4 regions of the Parasynechococcus sp. genome follow, and region 4 is predicted to be linked to each of the others. Evidence: predicted binding sites of a transcription regulator. Region 4 holds the regulator's gene; each other region holds the start of a gene.
What was found. Region 4 encodes NtcA, which controls nitrogen genes in cyanobacteria. Its sites were predicted from a motif close to GTANCNNNNGNTAC; they were not measured.
Positions count from the first base shown of each region.

Region 1 (5,532 bases), 310 kb from region 4:
TGAACCGTCGCGGTGAGATGGCCGCGGCGTGAGCTGATCGCTCCAAGCTCCCCGTGACGCAACTTGAGCTCCTGCGCGTCCTCCGGATGGATCTCCAGCAGCGGCTCCGGGTGCATGGACTGCAGCCGTTCCACCTTGCCGGTGCGGGTCATCGTGTGCCACTGCCCCAGATAGCGCCCCACTGTGAGCACCAGCGGGTAGGTGTCGCAGGGCGGTTCCGCCAGACCGAGCGGTTGCTCGGTGCAGAAGCGAGCGCGTCCGCTGGGGGTGGCGAAATGCTGGTCGCAGTACAGCCGTTTCGCTTCAGTGCCAGGCCTGCAGCCTCTGGGAAAGGGCCACTGCTGAGGTCCCTCATTGTTGAGCAGGGCATGGCTGAGGCCACTCACATCACAGAGTCGGCCTGCGGTGAGCGTTGTGAATTCCGCATACACCTCAGCCGCTGATTCGAAGCCGAACTGCTCGGCGTAGCCCAGCCGGCGACCCACCTCGGCAAACACGTCCCAGTCCGGACGGCTCTCACCGAAGGGTCGTCGGAAGGCCGGGCAGTAGGTCACCCGCCGTTCGGAATTGGTCATGGCACCGGCCTTTTCGCTCCACTGGGCAGCGGGCAGCAGCAGGTGGGCGTAATGGGAGGTCTCTGAATCGGCATAGGCCTCACTCACCACCACCAGGGGGCAGTTCCCCATGGCGGCCTTCACACGGTCCAGGTCCGGCATGCTCACCAGTGGATTTGTGGCGGCGACCCACCAGAGATCCAGTTCGCCCCGTTCCATCGCCTCCACCTGCTGCCAGGCTGCCAGCCCTGGTTTGGCGGAAATACGGCCAGCCGGCAGGTTCCAGGCCTTCTCCACGTCGGCGCGGTGGTCAGTGTTGGTCACCAGCCGATATCCGGGCAGCAGGTGAGACAGTCCGCCGGCTTCGCGACCACCCATGGCATTCGGCTGGCCTGTGAGCGAGAACGGACCAGCTCCCGGCTTGCCGATCTGGCCGGTGAGCAGGTGCAGGTTGATCAGGCCGCCCACCACTGCGGTGCCTTCCCGCCGCTGGTTCACCCCCATCGACCAGAGGCTGAGCACCGTTTCGCGCCGGTGAAACAGAGCGGCCACCTCCCGCAGACGTTTCTCGGGGATGTGGCAGAAGCGGGCCACCCGCCTCGGAGTCCAGCGGGCAGCCACGTCGAAAAAGGCGTCGTAGTTGTCGGTGTGGTCGTCGATGAACGTGGCGTCCTGTCCGTTCTCGCGCAGCACGAGGTGGGCGATCCCGTGCAGCAGCGCCAGGTCACTGCCCGGTGCGATCGGCAGGTGAATGTCGGCGGCTTTGGCGGTGTCGGTGCGGCGTGGGTCCACCACCACGATTTTCACGCTGCCGGGATTGCGTTTTCTGCGTTTCAGCAGTCGCTGGAACAGCACCGGGTGGCATTCGGCCGTGTTGGTGCCGATCAGGAAGGCCACGCTGCAGTGATCCAGATCCTCGTAGCAGCACGGAGGGCCGTCCGATCCCAGGCTGCGGGTGTAGCCGGCCACAGCCGAACTCATGCAGAGCCTTGAGTTCGCGTCGAAATTGTTGGTGCCCAGCGCACCCTTCAACAGCTTCTGGGCGAGGTAGTAGTCCTCGGTGTGGAACTGCCCTGAGCCATACATGGCGATGGCATCGGCGTTGCCGCGCCTCGACACGCTGCTGCGGATCTGGTCGGTGATCCGACCGAGAGCATCGTCCCAGCTGATCGGGGCGAAGTCGTCCTCGAGGCTGCTGCGGAACAGGGGCTGACGCAGCCGACCTCTGGCCAGGGTCTCTCCGACCGTTGCCCCCTTGATGCAGACCTGTCCCAGGCTGGAGGGATGCTGCCGGTCGCCACGGGCGGTCCACATCGGGTTGCCTTCGGCGTCCCGCTTCACCGCCTGGCCCTTCACAGCCGGTGGAAGGAGTTCGAGGCCACAGCCCACACCGCAGTACGGGCACTGACTGCGGACGCTGCGGGGACCGTCGCTCATCTGGACAAGGGATCAAGAACGAAACCCGGGGCCGAAGCCCCGGGCTGATGGGCAGTGATCAATCGCTGCCGATGGAGGTGGCTCAGGCCACTTCGCCTTCGTGGAGTTCCGCGAAGGAACCCTTGGGCTCCTTGAGGAAGAAGAAGCAGAAGAAGGCCACGATCAGTCCAGCCACGCCCAGGATCTGGAAGAAGGCGCTGTTGGAAGCCGCGATCACCTCGGGGGTGGGTTCGCCGCCACCGCCCATCCACATCGGCAGCAGGCTGAAAATGGTGAGGTAGGTCACAGCGCCGACGTTGCCGTAGGCGCCCACCAGGCCAGCCACCTGACCGGTGACGCGGCGCTTGACCAAGGGCACCAGCGCGAAGGTGGCGCCTTCACCGGACTGCACGAAGAAGGAGGCGAGCATGGTGATCACCACGGCCACAAAGATGCCGGTGGAACCGGAGAAGGTGCCCGGCTTGATCATGCTCATCACCAGATAGCCGATGCCCAGGCCGGCGGTGAGGAAGCCCATGGTGTTCTTGCGGCTGCCGACGCTGTCGGAGATCAGACCACCGGCGGGGCGGGCCACCAGGTTCACAAAGGCGAAGCAGGAGGCCAGGATGCCGGCGGTGGCCTTCGGCAGATCGAAGGTGGTTTCGAAGAAGGTGGGCAGCATCGACACCACGGCCAGTTCGGACCCGAAGTTCACGATGTAGGTGAGCTCGAGAATCGCCACCTGGCGGAATTCATAGCGGTCTTCCTTGGGGTAGACCTTGGTGCCGAGGATCAGCTCGCGGTTGGTGCGGATGATGCCCCATGTCTGGAACGCGAACCAGACGGCCACGGCACCCAGGGCCAGGGGATAGGTGGCCGGCGTGAGGAAGCCCACCTTCTGCAGGCGCCAGCAGAGCACGCAAAGGATGGCGGCGAAGGGCACATTCATGCCCAGCAGGCCCCAGAAATCGCGCATTGAGGTCACTTCCAGACCAGCGGTCCGTTCCGGACGCTGGTACGTCTTGCCCGGGGGGGTGTCGGTGACGTTGAAGAAGTAGAAGACGCCGTACAGCGCCGAGATGATGCCGGTGAGCGCGATCGCACCGCGCCAGTTGAGAACAGCACCGGTGGGCAGTTCAAAGCCGCCGGAGAAGGAGAGGAAGCCGGCGAGGGCGACCATGGTGAGGGCCGAGAAGGCGGAGCCGAAGTTGCCCCAGCCGCCATAGATGCCCTCAGCCAGGCCGATTTCCTTGGGCGGGAACCATTCGGCCACCATGCGGATGCCGATCACGAAGCCGGCGCCGACGATGGAGAGCAGCAGACGCGCCACCACCAGCTGGTTGAAGTCCTGGGCGGACGCAAACAGCAGGCAGGGAATCACCGAAAAAACCAGGATGCTGGAGTAGGTGATCCGAGGCCCGAATTTGTCCAGCAGCATGCCGATCAGCACGCGAGCCGGAATGGTGAGGGCCACGTTGCAGATGGCCACGGTGCGGATCTGACCAACGGTCAATCCGAGATCCGCTTTCACGGTGGTGGCCAGAGGGGCCAGGTTGAACCAGACCACGAAGGTCAGGAAGAAGGCGATCCAGGTGAGGTGGAGGGTGCGGTACCTGCCCTGGAACGACCAAAGGTCGCCAAGCATTGAGAGGAGAAATGTTGAAACCGCGGGCTTCAAAACGAAAGGGTGCCCGTGGGTGGCGAAACGGTCGAAAAATATCCGTTAAGTGGCGCATTCAACCAATGTGCGATGAATCTGTTGGTTTGATTGGTTACCAACTGGCTGGTTTCTGTGCTCCGCCACACATTGAATCGACTGATGATTTTGATCAGGATATTTTCTATGGATCGATCTGGTAACAAGCACTACTGCAAGACCACGGCGTCCTAGATCTTCCATAACTTCATTCGCTGGCGTGAATCCACTTCTGCAGGTGTGTCTGCTCAGTGGTGGCGACAGCCGACGCATGGGACGCGATAAGGCGTTGTTGCCTCATCCCGATGGTGGTGTCTGGCTCACGGCGATTGTGGATCAGTTGCTGCCCCTTGAACTCCCGGTCCAGGTCGTCAGTCGTCATCAGACCCATGCCGATCAACTGGCGCATCGTTCCGACGTGCGTGTTCTGTTGGAACCGCCGCCCTGGAGCGGGCCGCTGAATGCCCTGGCCAGGGTGTTGCCGTCGACACCGGGGCAGGCGGTGCTGGTTCTTCCTGTGGATATGCCGCGACTCAGAACGGACACCTTCAGGCAGTTGATCATGGCCTGGCAATGCAGGCCGGATCGGATCGCCGTTGCGCATGACGGCGAGCGTCTGCAGCCACTTCTGGCGGTGATCCCATCGGGGGCACCGTTTCAAACGGCCCTCATCGAGCAACTCACCGCCGGCCAGTGGCGTTGGCTGGACTGGTTGGACCGGCTGCCGCTGCAGACGGTGCGATTGCCGCGCGATGTGCTGCTCAATGCGAACCGACCCGAGGATCTGGCAGCGTTGACCCCATGACCAGTGAGCCATCGGTTGCTGATCAGCGTTCTCGGACGCTGGGTGTGTTGCGGTTGTCGTTAACAGCCCGCTGCAATCTGAGCTGCCCGTACTGCTGCCCCGATGCGGAGGATCCTCCAGGCCTGCTGAGTCTGGAGCAGCAGTTGCGTCTGATTCGGGTTGCCTGTCGTCTCGGCGTGCACACCCTGCGGCTCACCGGGGGTGAACCCCTGCTGAGTGACCGCTTGCTCCCTCTGCTTCAGCAGATCCACAACGGACGGGAGACGCTCGGTGATCCTCTCAACCGGTTGCGCGAGGTCGCTCTCACCAGCAACGGCGTGCTGCTGACGTCCGAACGGGCGACGGCACTTCGTGCGTCCGGTCTGGATCGGATCACCGTCAGTCTCGATGCTGTCGATCCAGAGGTGGCGGCGCGCATGGCCGGCCTCCGTGGCGGTGTTCCGGCCGGTGAACGCCTCCTGCAGCAGGTGTTTGCCGGGCTGCAGGCTGCCACGTCAGCCGGTTTTGATCCTGCTGCCGGTGGCCTGAAGCTCAATGCCGTGATTCAGCGGACTGTGAATGACGATCAGTTGATTCCCCTGGCGGATCTGGCGCGGCGCTGGGGGCTTGAGCTGCGTCTGATCGAATTCATGGATGTCGGCAATCGCAACGGCTGGCGTCCGCAGCAGGTTCTCCCGGCCGCTGAAATGGTGAAGCGCATCGGTGCGCGGTGGCCGCTCCAGCCGCTCGGTCGCCCTGTGAGCGGTACAGCGCGGAGCTGGCGTTACGCCGACGGTGGAGGCTGCCTCGGTGTGATCGCCTCCATCAGTGAGCCCTTCTGTTCGGATTGCAACCGTTTGCGCGTCACGGCCGATGGCCGTGCCTTCACCTGTCTGTTCGCAGCGGAGGGCACGGATCTGACCCCGGTACTGGACGTGGAGTCAGACCTCGAGCGGACCATGGCCGCTCTCTGGCATCGGCGAAGCGATCGCTACAGCGAGGAGCGTCATGGCAACGCTGATTCAAACCATCATGCGGAGATGGCCTATCTGGGGGGCTGAACCGTCGCTGTCGCGACCATT
Region 1 is NZ_JBJLJL010000008.1:548,038-553,569, forward strand. It holds gene ACJ0G7_RS07385 (nitrate reductase) at 1-1,991, opposite strand, end outside; gene ACJ0G7_RS07390 (NarK family nitrate/nitrite MFS transporter) at 2,074-3,615, opposite strand; gene ACJ0G7_RS07395 (molybdenum cofactor guanylyltransferase) at 3,887-4,471, shown strand; gene ACJ0G7_RS07400 (GTP 3',8-cyclase MoaA) at 4,468-5,511, shown strand.
Region 1: the regulator NtcA is predicted to act here: its motif matches at 3,827-3,840, upstream of ACJ0G7_RS07395 (molybdenum cofactor guanylyltransferase).

Region 2 (5,532 bases), on a different contig from region 4:
CGGCCGCGGAACAGGCGGGCCAGCTCCAGCACCTGCTCACGGAAGGACAGGTCGGGATCGATCTCCGGACGGTAGTTGCGGTCGATCAGGTGCTGCACGATCAGCTGCAGCTCATGGCGCGCTTCAGGGTGGGCGTTCTCGCGGGCGCGGCGGGCGAACAGTTCGATCTGCCCGACGCGCAGGAAGGAGGGGGCGACGCGGGTGCTGATCGCCGCCGGGTTGTCCACCATCACGTCCGGATCAAGGGAGCGTGAGTGCTCTGAATACCAGGGCCGCCGCACGGTCTCATCGCGCGACATGTACAGCGTGAGCGAGCGGGAGGTGGGAATGCCGAGGGCATGCATGAACTCCTGGGCGAGGAATTCGCGCACGCTGGAACGCAGCACGGCGCGGCCATCAGCCCCGCGGCAGTAGGGGGTCGGACCGCCGCCCTTGAGCTGCATCTCCCAGCGTCTGCCTTCAAAGACGCCTTCGACGATCGACATCGCCCGTCCATCGCCGTAGCCGTTGCCGGTGCCGAAAGGACACTGCTGGATGTATTCGGTGCCGTAGATCGACAGGGCATAGCCGGTGGCCCAGCCCCAGGGATGCATCGGGGGGGTGGCCACCGATGCATCACCGGAGAAGAGGCGGGTGAAATCGGGGTCGTGGGCGAGCGCATCGTCCAGGCCCAGCTCGGCGAACAGGGTGCTGCTGTGGGCGACGTAGTCCGGATTGGGAATCGGTGTGGGCGTCACCGGCACGTAATGGCCGGACATCACCGGCCTTGGCCGGTGATCGTTGCCATCAACCGTGGCGTCCGGATCCGGCCGGAGAGCCTCCAGCAGCGAATAGTCGACCCGCGCGGCGAACTCCTGGAAGCTGTTCGCTGTGGTGGGCATGGGGTCGGATCAGGTCTCTGCCGATGCTATGGAGCCGCTCCTGCGCGGATCAGAGATCCGGCACCGAGGTTTCCGCCCGCAACGTGCACCAGGGTTCCAGATCCGTCGCCTTCCCGCAGCGGGGGCAGCTCCGTCCCCTGGCCTGCACCTTGGCGAAGGGGATCCAACGGGAGTTGTCGCGGCCCTCGTAACCGCAGTGCCTGCAGTGGATTCGATATTCAGCCATCGTTCAGTCCGATGAGCCTTCCAGGCGCTTCACGGCCTCATGGGCCCGTCGCCATCCCTTCACCTTGAAACAGCTGGAGTGATGGCAGACCAGGTACTGACCGTTGCCGACGGCATCGATGGTGGAACCGCGCGAGTTGGCAAAGATGCGGCTTCTGAAGTCCATGGCGTCTCCCCTGCCCTGGATTCACTGTTGTGGGGCGGCTTCCCATCGGCAACCCGTGTAAAGGCGCATTGCCCAGAAGACGACAGACAACGAAGCTGGAAACGGCGTGCTCAGTTCGATCTCAGCTCTCGCTGCACATGTGGTGCTAACTGAGTATTTAAGCCTGAGAATTTCCTCCTAAGTAATTTACTCTGCGCAATGGTTTTCTTGACCTGAACTGAATGCTGCTTGTAAGTGTGTTGAACTTGCGAGGCTCACATGTATTCGCTCAGACGAGAACACAACCATGAATCCATCACTGAACGATGGCAAGCCCTGGATGAGTACTTCGTTTGCATCACTGAATGCGACATCAATGATCAGGTCTGTGTCACCACCTGCCTGACAAAGCATCTCAAGATCGACGACGGGTCCGATCTCTCGATGGCCTCCTGAGCCGATTCACTCCGATGCACCAGCGTCTGCGGCTGGACGGGCACGGCCCGTTACTGGGGTGTGGTGGTGAGCTGAGCGGTCGATCCAGCCCCTAGAGCTGGTCTCCGTTGTTGCGCAGAGCGCACTGCGGCTGCTTGCTGCCGTACTGCCATGGTCGGCGCATGGCCCAGTACTCATCCACCAGGCCGAGCAGGTAGGTGCCGATGCGCTGGAGCCAGGAGTGTTGCTTCATCCCTTCAACATGCCAAGGGATCGTCTCAACGGCCATGGTTCTCCAGCGGCCTGACCTTGTTCAGGAGCCCAGCAGAGCGGTGCATTCCAGCCGTTCCTGGCTGGCGTCCCGCCGTTTCAGCCTCAGGCTGATCAGCCGTGCGAGATACAGAGCATCGTCTTTCACGCCGCAGAACCGTCCGGACCCCCAGGTGTGCAGCCAAGGCAGGCCGAGGAAATACAGGCCGTTGCTCTGGGTGACGCCACGATCGTGGGCGGGTTGTCCGGAACCATCGAACACCGGTACATCGATCCAGCTGAAATCACTGCGGTAGCCCGTGCACCAGATCACTGCCGCCAGCGGTTCACCGGTGAGATCAAGACCCGGATCCTGCCCATCCGGTGGCTGCCAGCAGGGGGAGTAAGGAGCCTCCGAGGGGGCCTCGATGCCCTGCTTCTCGATCCAGCTGTCGATGCTGCTGCGGATCCGGCAGTACACCGCATCGGCCTGATCAAGATTGCGGCTGAGGTCGTCGGCGAACCGGATCCGGTCGCTGCTGATCATCGCGAGGCGACCGTGCAGATGCAGTCCTTCGATCGCACGCCTCCGCAGATCGATTTCCCTGCCGCCATCCCGGCCCGTGAGGTAGTGGTTGGTTTTGGCACGCACGCTGCGTGGATCGTCGTGCTCGCTGATCGGCATGGCGTAGTAACCCATGCGATCCAGCCAGTCCACCACGTCCCGTCCCCGGTACATCCGTGGCGAGCGGGGGGCGCTGCCCACGCTCAGGTGCACCGTCCGTCCGGTCAGAAACAGGTCTTCAGCAATCTGACTGCCGGACTGGCCGCTGCCGACCACCAGCACAGGGCCTTCCGGCAGGGATCCGGCATTGCGGTAATCGCGGGCATCGAGCTGCAGCACGGAGGTCGGTAGCCGTTCCGCCAGTGGATGCCTGCGTGGTGTGTGATAGCCACCGGTGGCCACCACCACCTGCTGCGCTCTCACCTCGCCTTCGCTGGTGAGCAGGCGGTAGCCGCTGCCGGTCTGCGAAAGCCGCTGCACGGCCACACCCTCGTGCACATCAGCCCCGACGTGCTGGGCGAAACGGCGCAGGAAGGCCACGATCTCCGCCTTGGCCATGAATCCCTGAGGCTGGTCGCCGTCGTAGGGGAAATCAGGCAGCTGGCACTGCCAGTTGGGAGTCACCAGGCAGAAGGAATCCCAGCGTTGTTGATCCCAGGCGTGTCCGATCCGGTTCTTCTCAAGCACCAGAGGACGGATTCCGTGCTGCTGAAGTGCCTGGCTCACGGAAAGACCGGCCTGTCCGGCCCCGATCACCACAACCTGATGGAGATCGGAGTGATGCGCGCTGTTGAGCATGCTTCAGCACACAACTTGGCATTGCAATGATTCAGGAAAATCATTTTCATTTGTGTATTGAAAGGCACAATTAGTTGAAGCGATTTCTCGCGCATTGGTGCTGTATTTGGTTGCAAATGGAACACTTTTCGTTGATGCCAGGGTGCACGCTTCTGTTCATCAACGTTTCTTCACATGCCTGCAGTCGACCGCCCCGCCAATCAGCCGGGGGATTTTCTCGTTGACTACGAGGAAAAAGTTTTTCCTGACGTCAAGGCTGAGCCGGGTGAAAAGGCTCTGGTCACATTCCATACCGTTGCCTTCGAAGGATCCATCGGTCTGGTGAACCTTCTGCAGGCCAGTCGTCTGATCAACAAAGGCTTCGAAACCTCAGTGCTGCTCTACGGTCCTGGCGTCACTCTCGGGGTGATGCGGGGTTTCCCGAAGCTTGGTGATGCCGCCTTTGACGGCCATCTCAACTTCAATGCACGCCTTCAGAAATTCATGGATCAGGGCGGAAAGGTCTACGCCTGCCGCTTCGCACTTCAGGCGCTTTACGGCCATGGTGAGAAGGCCCTGATGCCAGGGATCACGCCGGTCAATCCTCTCGATGTGCTCGACATCGTGCTGATGCACCGCAAGGAAGGCGCCTTCATCCTCGACACCTGGACGCTCTGAGCCGGAGCTGATCCCTGTCATGGTGACCACTGTCAAAGTTGCCGCCGCTCAGATCCGTCCAGTGCTGTTCAGCCTCGACGGATCTCTGCAGAACGTGCTCAAGGCCATGGCCGATGCGGCGGCCGAGGGTGTGGAGCTGATCGTCTTTCCGGAGACATTTCTTCCCTACTACCCCTATTTCTCCTTCGTCGAACCACCGGTTCGCATGGGTCGCCCCCACCTGGCTCTTTACGACCAGGCGGTCGTCGTGCCGGGTCCTGTCACCGATGCAGTCGCGGCCGCTGCCCGTCAGCACGGCATGCAGGTGCTTCTCGGAGTGAACGAACGCGATGGAGGCACGCTCTACAACACGCAGCTGCTGTTCAACAGCTGCGGCGAGATCGTTCTCAAGCGACGCAAGATCACACCCACGTATCACGAACGGATGGTCTGGGGGCAGGGCGACGGTGCCGGGTTGAAGGTGGTGCCCACCCCCCTCGGCCGCATCGGTGCGCTGGCCTGCTGGGAGCACTACAACCCCCTGGCCCGTTACGCCCTGATGGCTCAGGGCGAGGAGATTCACTGCGCCCAGTTCCCCGGTTCACTCGTCGGTCCGATCTTCACCGAACAGACCGCGGTGACCATGCGACACCACGCCCTGGAGGCCGGCTGCTTCGTGATCTGCTCCACCGGGTGGCTGGACCCCGAGGATTTCGCGTCGATCACGCCGGATACGTCGCTGCACAAGGCCTTTCAGGGGGGCTGTCATACCGCGGTGATCAGTCCGGAGGGGCGTTACCTGGCCGGACCACTGCCCGATGGCGAGGGCCTGGCCATCGCAGAACTGGATCTGGCTCTGATCACCAAGCGCAAACGGATGATGGACAGCGTCGGCCACTACAGCCGGCCGGAACTGCTCTCGCTGCGCATCAACCGCACTCCGGCCCTGACCATGGACGACATGCCGGTCGAGCCGACCGCTTTCAGCGAGGAGCTCGACCATGTCTGATCTGGGTCGCCTCGTCACGGAACTGCAGGTGAAGGGTCTGCGGGCAGAGCCGTTGAACGGCAATCAGGGGCGTCGGGGTGGAGCCGGCCCCTCGGATCACCGCGCTCTCGAGATCGGTGGCCGCACGGTGATGGTGCCTGTGTACAACAACGCCTCCGAGGCGTCGCCGTATCATCTCGACGCTTCCCCGGACGGTGTCGCCCTCAGCGGTCCGGGCGATGCCTCCCTGGCCCAGGTCGCCGCCACCGATGAACCGGCGTTCTACGGGCTCAGCACCGCGGATGGCATCCCCTACCGCTCGATCGCCCTGCTGCACAGCCGGGATGTGCTCGCCACAACGCTGCTGCAGACCTGCATCCGCTTCCGCGATCGCTCGCAGTCCTGCCAGTTCTGCGCGATTGAGCAGTCGTTGGAGGACGACGCGACGCTGGTCCGCAAGACCCCCGAGCAGGTGGCCGAAGTGGCCGAGGCGGCGGTGCGTCTCGATGGCGTCAGCCAGCTGGTGATGACCACCGGCACGCCCAACGCCGATGACCGTGGTGCCCGGCTGATGGCGGAGACGGCGGCCGCGGTGAAGCGCCGGGTCGAT
Region 2 is NZ_JBJLJL010000002.1:11,734-17,265, reverse strand. It holds gene ACJ0G7_RS00460 (protein adenylyltransferase SelO family protein) at 1-881, opposite strand, end outside; gene ACJ0G7_RS00455 (hypothetical protein) at 931-1,107, opposite strand; gene ACJ0G7_RS00450 (hypothetical protein) at 1,111-1,272, opposite strand; gene ACJ0G7_RS00445 (hypothetical protein) at 1,799-1,939, opposite strand; gene ACJ0G7_RS00440 (MSMEG_0569 family flavin-dependent oxidoreductase) at 2,000-3,298, opposite strand; gene ACJ0G7_RS00435 (MSMEG_0572/Sll0783 family nitrogen starvation response protein) at 3,473-3,955, shown strand; gene ACJ0G7_RS00430 (Nit6803 family nitrilase) at 3,975-4,943, shown strand; gene ACJ0G7_RS00425 (MSMEG_0568 family radical SAM protein) at 4,936-5,532, shown strand, end outside.
Region 2: the regulator NtcA is predicted to act here: its motif matches at 3,353-3,366, upstream of ACJ0G7_RS00440 (MSMEG_0569 family flavin-dependent oxidoreductase).

Region 3 (5,532 bases), on a different contig from region 4:
ACAGCATGAACCCCTGACCCAGAAGCCATTGGCGGGTGGTCTGCGACCAGGAGTCGCAATGGTCCGCGTCAGCGGCGTGGGGATGCAGGGACAGCAGATGCAGTGAGCCGTCCAGCAGCGTCAACCGGTCCAAGTCCAACCGACGACGGACATGGTCCCGCCGCTCGAGGGCCGATCGCAACACCATCGCGATTCCCTGTTCACCGAGCTGTCTCAGTCCCAGCCAGAGCTTCAGCACTTCGGCAGGACGTGTGCCCTGCAATCCGAGCTCACCGCCATGGGGCTCACCGCTGGCGCCGTCCATGTACGGCAGGCCGGTGGAGAAACTCTGATGCAGATGACCGACGTCCCGGACCAGCAGAAGGGAGGACGCTTTGGCGATCCCCAGAAGCTTCTGCGGATTGAGCGTGATCGAATCCGCCTGCTCAAGCCCATGGAACAGGGGAGACCAGTCCTCCGAGAGAGCGAAGACGCCCCCGATCGCAGCATCCACGTGAAGCCAGGCCTCATAGCGACGGCAGACGGTGGCGATCTCAGCAAGAGGATCGATGGCACCGCGGATCGTCGTGCCCGCTGTCGCCACCACCGCAAGGCAGGGTCGACCACGGCGGTGAAGATCCTGCAGCGCCCGCTCGAGAGCGGTGGAGCAGAGGCGACCCTCGCTGTCCACGGGAAGCTGCTGCAGACCGTCTCCGGCCAGACCCATCACCCGTGTCGCCTTCTGAAGGGAAACATGGGCATCCCGACTGCAGAGGACGACGCCATCACCGGGGCCTTGCAGGCTACGGGCAGTCACCAGGGCCATCAGGTTGCTGAGTGTTCCACCTGTGGCCAGCACACCTCCGGCGTTCTCAGGCAGCCCGAGTCGCTGACAGAACCAGCGGCAGAGCTGGCGCTCCAGGCTGGACAGGCCTGGGGAGAGTTCCTCGGCCAGCAGGTTGTTGTTCAGGCCGGCACAGATCAGATCCGCTGCAATCGAGGCGGTGAGCGGAGGGGGATCAAGGTGGGCCAGCGCCCCGGGGTGGGACGGCTGATAGGCCCCGTCCATGACGATCTGCAGGTCGTTCAACAGCGCCGGTACGTCGCATCCCTGATCCCCAGGCACCAGCTCCGGCTCGGGACGGACCACAGGCAGCGGTGGGCGGTCCGCGGCCGTGCCGATCCACTCGCAGAGCAGGTCGCTCGCCTGATGAAGGAAATGGCGCAGGACAGGGTCCGGGCTGTCAGGGGAGGCGAAGGGTGGAAGCCAGGTCACGGGCTGACGCAGATCGGAGCTGGCGTGCACCGGCAACGGTGGAGCTTCGCTGATCCTCGCCTTTCGTGGGAACGTGCTCACAGATCGTTCGATGTGCGTTGATGCGGGAAGCCACCGTGCAGCGCTGGATGACAGTGCTGCTTCAGCGGGCGGAGAGGGTCGGTGAGGCCGGGGAAGTGCCGGTGGCAGCCGTGGTTCTGGATGCCGAAGGTCGCTGCATCGGCCATGGCAGCAACCGACGCGAGACGGGGAGGGATCCTCTTGGTCACGCCGAACTGGTTGCGCTCAGACAGGCCGCCTGGGTTCAGGGCGACTGGAGATTCAACGACTGCACCTTGATCGTCACGCTTGAACCGTGCCCGATGTGTGCCGGAGCCCTTGTGCAGGCGCGGATGGGCTGTGTGATCTATGGAACATCGGATCCCAAGCGAGGGGGCCTGGGGGGAAGCCTCGATCTGTCCACCCATGCAAGTGCGCACCATCACATGTCGGTGCAGGGAGGGGTTCTACGGATCGAAGCCCGAGATCAGCTGGAAGGCTGGTTCAGGCAGCGGCGGCGACGGTCCCCTTGAAGCTGGGGAGCTCGGTCTTGAACAGATCAAGCAGCCGGTCGACGTTCTCGGGGGTTGAGTTGTAGCCCATCAGACCGATGCGCCAGATCTTGCCGGCGAGGGAGCCGAGGCCACCACCCACCTCGATGCCATGGGTATTGAGCAGATGCTGGCTGAATGCCTTTCCATCAACCCCTTCAGGGATGCGAACGGTGGTGAGGGTGGGGAGCCGATGCTCCTCGGGAACGACCATTTCAAGACCGAGTGCCTCCAGGCCGCTCCAGAGCGCTTCCGCATTGCGACGATGTCGGGCCCAGGACTGGTCCAGTCCTTCCTCGGCAAGCAGACGCAGGGCCTCCCGCATGCCGAAGTTCATGTTCACAGGCGCTGTGTGGTGGTAAACCCTGTCGCTGCCCCAGTACTTGTTGAGGAGGGAGACGTCGAGGTACCAGTTCGGCACCTTGTCCCGGCGAGCTTCCATCTTGGCCTCAGCGCGGGGGCCCATCGTGAAGGGACCAAGCCCAGGGGGGCAGCTGAGTCCCTTCTGACTGCAGCTGTAAGCGAGATCGACCTGCCAGTCATCGATGTAGAGCGGAACACCGCCGAGAGACGTGACCGTATCCAGCAGCAGCAGGCAGTCGTGCCGGCGGCACAGCTCGCCGACTCCCTCCATGGGCTGGCAGACCCCTGTGGAGGTTTCGGCATGCACCATCGCCAGGATCGCCGGCTTGTGCTCGAGGATCGCCGCCTCGAGCTCCTCAAGGGAGAACCATTCTCCCCAGGGCTTTTCGATGGTTCTGACGTCGGCGCGGTAGCGACCGGCCATGTCCACAAGCCGTAAACCGAAGTACCCCTTCACCGCGACGAGAACGGTGTCACCGGGTTCGACGGTGTTCGCCAGGGTTGCCTCCATGGCGGAGCTACCGGTACCGCTCATCGGAAGCGTGAGTCGGTTTTCGGTCTGCCAGGCGTAACGAAGCAGTTCCTGAACCTCGCTCATCAATTCCACGTAGAGCGGATCGAGATGGCCGATGGGCGTGCGAGACAGAGCTTTCAGCACCGTCGGGTGGGCATTGGACGGCCCCGGTCCGAGAAGCAGTCTGTCCGGGGTGGCGATCGGATCGAAGCTCCTGCGGTGACTGTCGTCTACGGGAAGGAGTGAGTGGGTCGTCGCCAAGGCCCTGAGCAGGAGGTCTGGCCGCAGATGCTACGCACTCATCTCACCCAGCGGACGAAATCCGTCGGTTTGCAACGCAGTCGTTGAAGCTTCGGATCAGCGCTGACGCACGTTGGTCTCAGCGAGGCCTCTGGCCATGTGATCGAAGGGCTCTCGGACGGTGGCCAGGCGCTCCAGGGGGACCCCTTCGGACCGGAGTCGTTCACAGACGACCTCACCGAGAAGCACGATGCTTCGAACCGTCGGACCGGTTGGTACCCCGAGGCTCTTGTAGGTGTCATCCAGCCCGTTGAGCACCCGCTCGTTGAGGATCGTGCTGTCTCCAGCCACGAGGGCATAGCTGGCGTAGCGCAGGAAGTAGTCCATGTCCCGCAGACAGGCCGCGAGGCGCCTTGTGGTGTAAGCGTTGCCTCCCGGGAGCAGCAGTTCCGGCTCATCCAGGAACAGCGTCTGACTCGCCTCGCGGACGATCTCGGCGGCATCGCGGTTGATCAGCTCCACGGCGCGGATCCGAAGTTCGGACTCACCAAGGAACGACTCGATCCGGTCGATGGCCATGCGGTCGAAGTAACGACCCTGCTGGTCATATCGACCGATCAATCCGCTGATGGCGTCGCGCATGCTGTGGATTCGACAGACACTCCCGGCCGGAAGCTAACACCTGTCATCCGGCGAAAAGCCTCTGGGGGCCTGAGTTCCAGCGAAGTTGACAGAAACGGTTACGCGGAGCGTCAGCGGAACCGGCCGAGCAGAGATGTCGCCCCAGGTGATGGGTGGAGAATTTTGTACCCCTTGCTACACAATGGGGTATTCAGGATCTTTACGGTCCTAAAAGCACGCCTAGGGCCGAGACGTCTTTCCATGGCAAAAACTTCACAGGATGTCCTCCGTCAGATCAAAGACGAGGGCATTGAACTGATCGACCTCAAGTTCACTGACCTCCACGGCAAGTGGCAGCACCTCACGGTCTGCACCGATCTGCTGGAGGAGGAGTCCTTCACCGAGGGCCTTGCCTTTGACGGTTCATCGATCCGCGGCTGGAAAGGCATCCAGGCCTCCGACATGGCCATGGTGCCCGACCCCAACACCGCCTGGGTGGACCCGTTCTACCGGCACAAAACCCTGAGCATGATCTGCTCGATTCAGGAGCCGCGCACCGGTCTGCCCTACGAGCGCTGCCCTCGCGCCCTGGCCCAGCGGGCTCTCGACTATCTGAGCTCGACCGGCCTTGCTGACATGGCCTTCTTCGGTCCTGAGCCTGAGTTCTTCCTCTTTGACGACGTCCGCTACAACTCGTCCTCCGGTGGCGCCTTCTACAGCGTTGACACGATCGAGGCGGGCTGGAACACCGGTCGCCTCGAGGAAGGCGGCAACCTCGCCTACAAAATCCAGGAGAAGGAGGGCTACTTCCCCGTCGCTCCGAACGACACAGCCCAGGACATCCGTTCGGAGATGCTTCTGCTCATGGGCCAGCTCGGGATTCCCATCGAGAAGCACCACCATGAAGTGGCCGGCGCTGGCCAGCACGAGCTGGGCATGAAATTCGCTGAGCTGATCCAGGCAGCCGACAACGTCATGACGTACAAGTACGTCGTCCGCAATGTCGCGAAGAAGTACGGCAAGACGGCCACGTTCATGCCGAAACCTGTCTTCAACGACAACGGAAGCGGCATGCACGTGCACCAGAGCCTCTGGAAGGGCGGCCAGCCCCTGTTCTTCGGAGAAGGCACCTACGCCAACCTCTCCCAGACGGCTCGCTGGTACATCGGTGGAATCCTGAAGCACGCTCCGGCATTCCTCGCCTTCACGAACCCCACCACCAACAGCTACAAGCGACTGGTGCCCGGATTCGAAGCTCCTGTGAACCTGGTGTACTCCGAAGGGAACCGGTCCGCCGCCGTCCGCATCCCTCTCACAGGCCCAAGCCCCAAGGCCAAGCGTCTGGAGTTCCGCTCGGGTGATGCTCTGGCCAATCCTTATCTGGCCTTCAGCGCCATGATGATGGCCGGCATCGACGGCATCAAGAATCAGATCGATCCCGGTGACGGCTTCGACAAGGACCTGTTCGAACTGCCTGCCGAAGAACTCGCCAGCATCTCCACGGTTCCGCCATCTCTCAACGGCGCCCTCGAAGCTCTGGATGCCGACAGGGGATTCCTGACCGAGGGAGGCGTCTTCTCTGATGACTTCATCCAGAACTGGATTGACATCAAATACGAGGAGGTTCAGCAGCTCCGGCAGCGTCCTCACCCCCACGAGTTCGCGATGTACTACGACGCCTGATCCGGGGATCCGGTCGGTGTGTTCAGGGGCCCGTCTTCTCAGGAGACGGGCCTTTTTGATGACCGTCAGGTTCCGTCTGATGAGCAGAGTCCCCGTTTCAGCAATGGATTCGCTGGAATGGTCGTCTTCAACGCACTCCGATGGCGACCACGCCCTTCAGCAAGCTCGCTTACCAGACCCTGCAGCAGGGGAAAGGTCTGGCCGGTCTGGTTCACAAAGACCTCAGCACGCGGCTGATGTCGCTTGTGGCTCCGGAAGCCGTCCCC
Region 3 is NZ_JBJLJL010000010.1:275,877-281,408, forward strand. It holds gene ACJ0G7_RS11390 (pyridoxal phosphate-dependent decarboxylase family protein) at 1-1,285, opposite strand, end outside; gene ACJ0G7_RS11395 (nucleoside deaminase) at 1,357-1,827, shown strand; gene ACJ0G7_RS11400 (alanine--glyoxylate aminotransferase family protein) at 1,799-2,983, opposite strand; gene ACJ0G7_RS11405 (allophycocyanin subunit beta) at 3,080-3,604, opposite strand; gene glnA (type I glutamate--ammonia ligase) at 3,845-5,266, shown strand; gene ACJ0G7_RS11415 (class I SAM-dependent methyltransferase) at 5,407-5,532, shown strand, end outside.
Region 3: the regulator NtcA is predicted to act here: its motif matches at 3,769-3,782, upstream of glnA (type I glutamate--ammonia ligase).

Region 4 (5,532 bases):
GATGTGGCCGCATCTGGTGGACTGGGCTCCGCAGTTCGCCGAGTGGTACGAGAAGAGCCGGCTGCACAGAGCGCGTCTGGCTCCCTAGATGCGGGCCAGGGTGACACGCTCCGGCTGATGCTGATATTTACCCTGCCGATCGCTGTAGGTCGTGTCGCAGGGGTCCCCCTCAAAGAACAGCAGCTGACAGATGCCTTCATTGGCATAAATACGGCAGTCAGCACCGGAGCTGTTGCTGAACTCAAGCGTCAGATGCCCTTCCCAGCTCGCTTCAGCGGGCGTTGTGTTGACGATGATGCCCAGCCGCGCATAGGTGCTCTTGCCGAGACAGATCACCGTGATGTTGGCGGGCACCCGAAGCTTCTCCAGGGCGACACCGAGGCCGTAGGAATGCGCTGGAAGGATGAAGTAGCCACCGTCCTCGTCCTCATGCAGAGGCGTGGGCTCCAGATTGGCGGGATTGAACCGCTTGGGGTTCATCACCGTTCCGGGCACATGCCGGAAGATCATGAACTCCTGCGGGGAGAGGCGAAGGTCGTAGCCGTAGGAGGAACATCCGAAGCTCAGAACCGGTCGCAGACGTTGCTCCGGATCAAGATGGCGCACCAGACCTGCCTGGAAGGGCTCGAGCATCCCCTTCTGAGCCTGCTCGGTGATCCAGCGATCGTTCTTGAGCATCAGAAACCTCTGCGCAGTTCGGTGACCTGATCCGCCATGGCCATGACGCTGGAAGGAATCGCCGGCCCAGTGATGATCACATCCATGGAGCCTGGACGCTGCTGCAGGCTCGACAGAAGCTCATCTTCCTTCAGGTAGCCGAGCGCTGCCGCGAGACCGACTTCATCCAGCACCAGTTGATCAAGGTCGCCTTCAGCGAGATGGCGCCGGCAGGCCTGCCAGACGGCATCGACGGCATCGGAACCACCAGGCTGATCGGGCTCCGCAAGACACGCCGGAATATCCGGACGCAGCCAGGTGAGCCCGCCGCAGAGCAGCACACAGCCCTCCGGCCCCTGCTTCACCCCCCCCTTGAGGAACTGGGCGATCAGGACGCGGCTGCCGAGCCCTGCCGCCCGCATCGCCTGGCTGAGAACACTGGAAAAACTGCCCCGATAGGAGGCCGTATGCACCTGCAGCTGGCCCTCCGGAGCCACCAGATGCAGCGGCGCGGATGCGGGAAGCGGCGGAAGCGGACGCAGACCGGCCCTCTCCAGCGCATGGCGATCCCCGGTCAGGGCTCCAGAGGATCGATGGCTGGTGGTCAGGCTTGCGGTCATCGCGTCGGGTGTCACCAGGGATACACCCTGCAGACCTCGAATGTAGCGGCGCGATGCGACTCCACAAGGCCATTGACACTACGGATGGTGTGCTGTGAAATCAGGTTCATGGTGGATCCCTCCGAGACCCGAGCCGACGGGCGTCGTCCAGATGCCCTTCGGCCGTTTGAAGTGAGCTGGGATCCGATGGGGTTCGCTCTCAGTTCATTGATCGTGCGCACCGGACGCACTGCTGTTCTGTGCAGCGTCTGCCTCGAAGAGACGGTGCCGCGCTGGCGGAAGGGGAACGGACTGGGCTGGATCAGCGCTGAATACCGGCTCCTGCCCGGCTCCACACCTCAGAGGCAGTCGCGGGAACTGCTCAAGCTCTCCGGCCGCACCCAGGAGATTCAGCGATTGATCGGCCGCAGCCTGCGCGCCGCGGTGGACCTGGAAGCTCTCGGAGAACGCAGCCTGCTGATCGATTGTGATGTGATCCAGGCGGATGCCGGCACCCGAACCGCGTCGGTCACCGGGGCCTGGATGGCTCTGCAGCTGGCCTGTGACCGTCTGATCGCCCAGGGGATCCTGGAACGCCAGCCGATCCGGAGCCAGGTGGCAGCGGTGTCCGTCGGACTCCTGGAGGGCAGGCCGCTGCTGGATCTGGATTACAGCGAAGACAGCCGAGCTGACGTTGATCTGAATGTGGTGGCCTCAGGCGACGGGAGTCTCCTGGAGATCCAGGGCACGGCCGAAGGAGCTCCGTTCAGCCGCGGACAGCTGAACGTCCTGCTGGATCTGGCGCAGCCCGGGCTTGACGCCCTTCTGGCCGCCCAGAGCCATGCCCTGAGCAGCCGCAGCTGATTGCGTAATAACGGCTACACAGCTGAACAGGGTCGATCCTTAACTTTTAATCAGTCGAAACGGATTGTTGGGAACCAGCAGTGGGTTCAGCCGTTACGTCGCCGTTTCGGCCCATGCGCCCCAGGACCAGCCGGTCAGCTCATCCCGCTCGCTGCTTGATGTCATCAGAGATCTGGACGGCGCCAGCACGGAACTTGTCGAACGAAACAAGACCATCTTCTTTCCAGGTGATCCCGCCGAGCGGGTTTACCTGATCCGGCGCGGTGCCGTGCGGCTTTCCAGGGTCTATGAGTCGGGCGAAGAGATCACCGTCGCTCTGCTTCGTGAGAACAGCCTGTTCGGGGTGCTGTCGCTGCTCACAGGCCACCGTTCCGATCGCTTCTATCACGCTGTCGCCTTCACCCGGGTGGAGATGGTGACGGCACCGGCCGGCTCAGTCCGTGCCGCGATCGAGGCCGACACCGCAGTCGGGCTCAGGCTGCTTCAGGGTCTCTCCAGCAGGATTCTGCAGACCGAAACAATGATCGAGACCCTCACGCACCGGGACATGTCCTCCCGCCTGGTGAGTTTTCTGCTGGTGCTCTGTCGGGACTTCGGCGTGCCGGACCAACTGGGCATCACCATCGACCTCCGCCTCTCCCATCAGGCCATCGCCGAGGCGATCGGCTCCACGCGGGTCACGATCACCCGACTGCTGGGAGACTTGCGTCAATCCGGTCTCGTTCAGATTGACCGCAAGAAGATCACGGTTCTGGATCCGATTGCTCTGGCCAAGCGGTTCAGCTGAGAGTCGGCCCCACTGGGAGGTGACGCCGTGAGCGGATGGCTGCTGATCATCGCGCTGCTGGTGCTCGGCGGCGTGCTTTCAGCTCTGGGCGACAGGTTGGGCAGCCGTGTCGGCAAGGCACGCCTCAGCCTGTTCAACATGCGACCCCGACGGACGGCGGTGCTGATCACGGTGCTCACCGGCAGCCTGATCAGTGCGCTGTCCCTCGGTCTGATGCTGCTGGTCAGCCGTCAGTTGCGGGTTGGGCTGTTTGAGCTCGACGGACTGCAACAGAAACTTCAGGACAGCCGCCGCCAGCTGCAGCAGAACAGAGGTGCCCTGGAGTCAGCCGAGGAAGAACGTCGTCAGGCCATTGCCCAGACGCAACGCATCGATGCCGAGCTGTCGACGGCCAAGCAGCGGGCAGCGACACTTCGTGAGGAGCTGGAGCCTCTGCAGCAGCAGCGCGTCCGGCTGGAGGCCGAGCAGCAGCGCCTCAGCCGCGACATTCAGCAGCGGGACAGGGACATCAAGGCCCGGGACGCAGACATCCGCCGCACCGAGGAGGAACTCAAGCGGGTTCGGGCCAGCATCCAAGCCGGTGAGGCGGAACTCAAGGAGCTGGAGCGCAACCTGATCGCCCTGCGCCGCGGTTCCGTGGTTCTCAGCAGCGGAGAGGCTCTGGCCACAGCCACCATCCGACTGGAGAGTGCAGGACAGGCGAAGACGGTGATCGACCGTTTGCTGCAGGACGCGAATCTCACGGCCTACCAGCAGGTCCGACCCGGTGAGACCCCCGACCGACAGATCCTCCTGGTTCCCCGGAACGATGTGCAGCGTCTGCGGACGATCATCAGCAAGCCGGGCACATGGGTGGTTTCGATCCGCTCTGCCACCAACGTGCTGCGCGGAGAGACCATCGTCTATGCCTTTCCTGACGTCCGACCGAACCGGCGCATCAGTCGCAGCGGCGAAGTCCTGGCGTCGGCAACCCTCCCGGACCAGGATCGATCACCGGAGATGGTCCGCCGCCGCCTGAACCTTCTGCTCGCCTCTGCGTTCGCCGAGGTTCAGCGTCGTGGCTCCCTCGTGGAAGGACTCCAGTTCGACGGGACGGTCTTCGCTCAGCTCGGCCTGGCTCTGGTGGACCGCCCCGAAGGAGAGGGGGATCTGACCCTTGAGGTGATCGCCGAGAGCGACAGCGACAGTGGCGATCCGGTGCTGGTGGCGTTTCGGGTCAGCCCATGAGCCGACTGGCCGGTGTTGATCCCGGGAGAAGCAAATGCGGCCTCGTGCTTGTGGACACCGAATCCCTCCAGGTGCTCAGCGGGGCTGTCGTGATCTGCGAGCAGGTTCTGGACCGGCTGAGCGACTGGCAGGTCGCCGGAGGACTGGACGGGATCGTGCTGGGTGACGGCACCGGCAGTGCGGCATGGCTGCCGAAGCTGCGGTCCCTCGCTCCTGTTCAGCAGGTGAATGAATACGGCACCACCCTGCGGGCCCGCCGTCGCTACTGGGAGCTGTGGCCTCCCAGGGGGTGGCAGCGGCTGATTCCCCGCGGCCTGCTGATCCCACCCGAGGAGCTTGATGCGATCGCCGCCCTTGTGATGGTGGAGGACAGCCTGGGAACACCGTGCCGTTGGTCGGGTGCGAAACAGCGCCTCAGAAGCGGGCCCGAACGGTGAAGGTGTAATCACCGCCGGGTTCAAGTCGATAATCCGAGCGCACCAGGAATCGACGCAGAGCGTCCTGGATCAGAGCCCGCCCCAGGGAGGGCTCCACGGTCAGGTCACCGCAATCAAACGCCCAGCGGAACTGCCACTGAAAGCCCCCGGCCGCCACCTCCCCCTCAACGCACTGCTCGCTGAAGCACTGGCGCAACACCCGGAGGTGGGCCGTGGTGGCGGGGAGTGCTGTCATCCGCCGCTGGCAAGACTCTGCGGCCGGTAGGCATTGATCCAGTTGCCGGCCCGTTCCATGCCCTGGCGCTGAATGCGTCCCAGACCATCAAGAACGGCATCCAGCACAGCATCCACACAAGGTTCCTCGACCTTGCTGAAAGCACCGAGCACATGCGACACGGTTCTGGCCCGTCGCTCATCGGGAGTGTCCGCAGGGGCACCGATTCCGATCCTCAGCCGAGGGAACTCCTGCCCGCCGAGATGCTGAATCGTGCTGCGCAGGCCGTTGTGACCGCCTGCACTGCCCTGAGCACGCAGTCGCAGGCGACCCAGAGGGAGGTCCATGTCATCCACCAGAACCAGCAGCTGATCCGCTGTCAGTCCGAACCAATCGAGCGCAGCTCTGATCGATCGACCGCTGTCGTTCATGTAGGTCTGGGGCATCAGCAGGCGCAAGCGCGCCTCGCCATGACCGACCTCGCTGGCCAGGCCGTGCAACTTGCTCTGCTGACGGAACTGAACACCCTCCCGGGAGGCCAACCGCTCCAGAACCATGAACCCGATGTTGTGGCGGGTCCCCGCATATTTCGGCCCTGGATTGCCCAGACCGACCACCAGCCTCAGATCTGCGGACATCGGCCGGATCAGACCTGGGGTGAATCGTTGTCCTGGGGCGAGTCTCCGGAGCCATCCTCGAGCTCGGGATCGGCCATGGCCTTGTTGATCTCCCGCTCGAACTCCTTGG
Region 4 is NZ_JBJLJL010000008.1:235,369-240,900, forward strand. It holds gene thyX (FAD-dependent thymidylate synthase) at 1-88, shown strand, start outside; gene dcd (dCTP deaminase) at 85-678, opposite strand; gene ACJ0G7_RS05815 (cob(I)yrinic acid a,c-diamide adenosyltransferase) at 678-1,277, opposite strand; gene rph (ribonuclease PH) at 1,386-2,120, shown strand; gene ntcA (global nitrogen regulator NtcA) at 2,188-2,907, shown strand; gene ACJ0G7_RS05830 (DUF3084 domain-containing protein) at 2,935-4,134, shown strand; gene ACJ0G7_RS05835 (resolvase) at 4,131-4,571, shown strand; gene ACJ0G7_RS05840 (DUF3146 family protein) at 4,549-4,806, opposite strand; gene pth (aminoacyl-tRNA hydrolase) at 4,803-5,423, opposite strand; gene ACJ0G7_RS05850 (TatA/E family twin arginine-targeting protein translocase) at 5,432-5,532, opposite strand, start outside.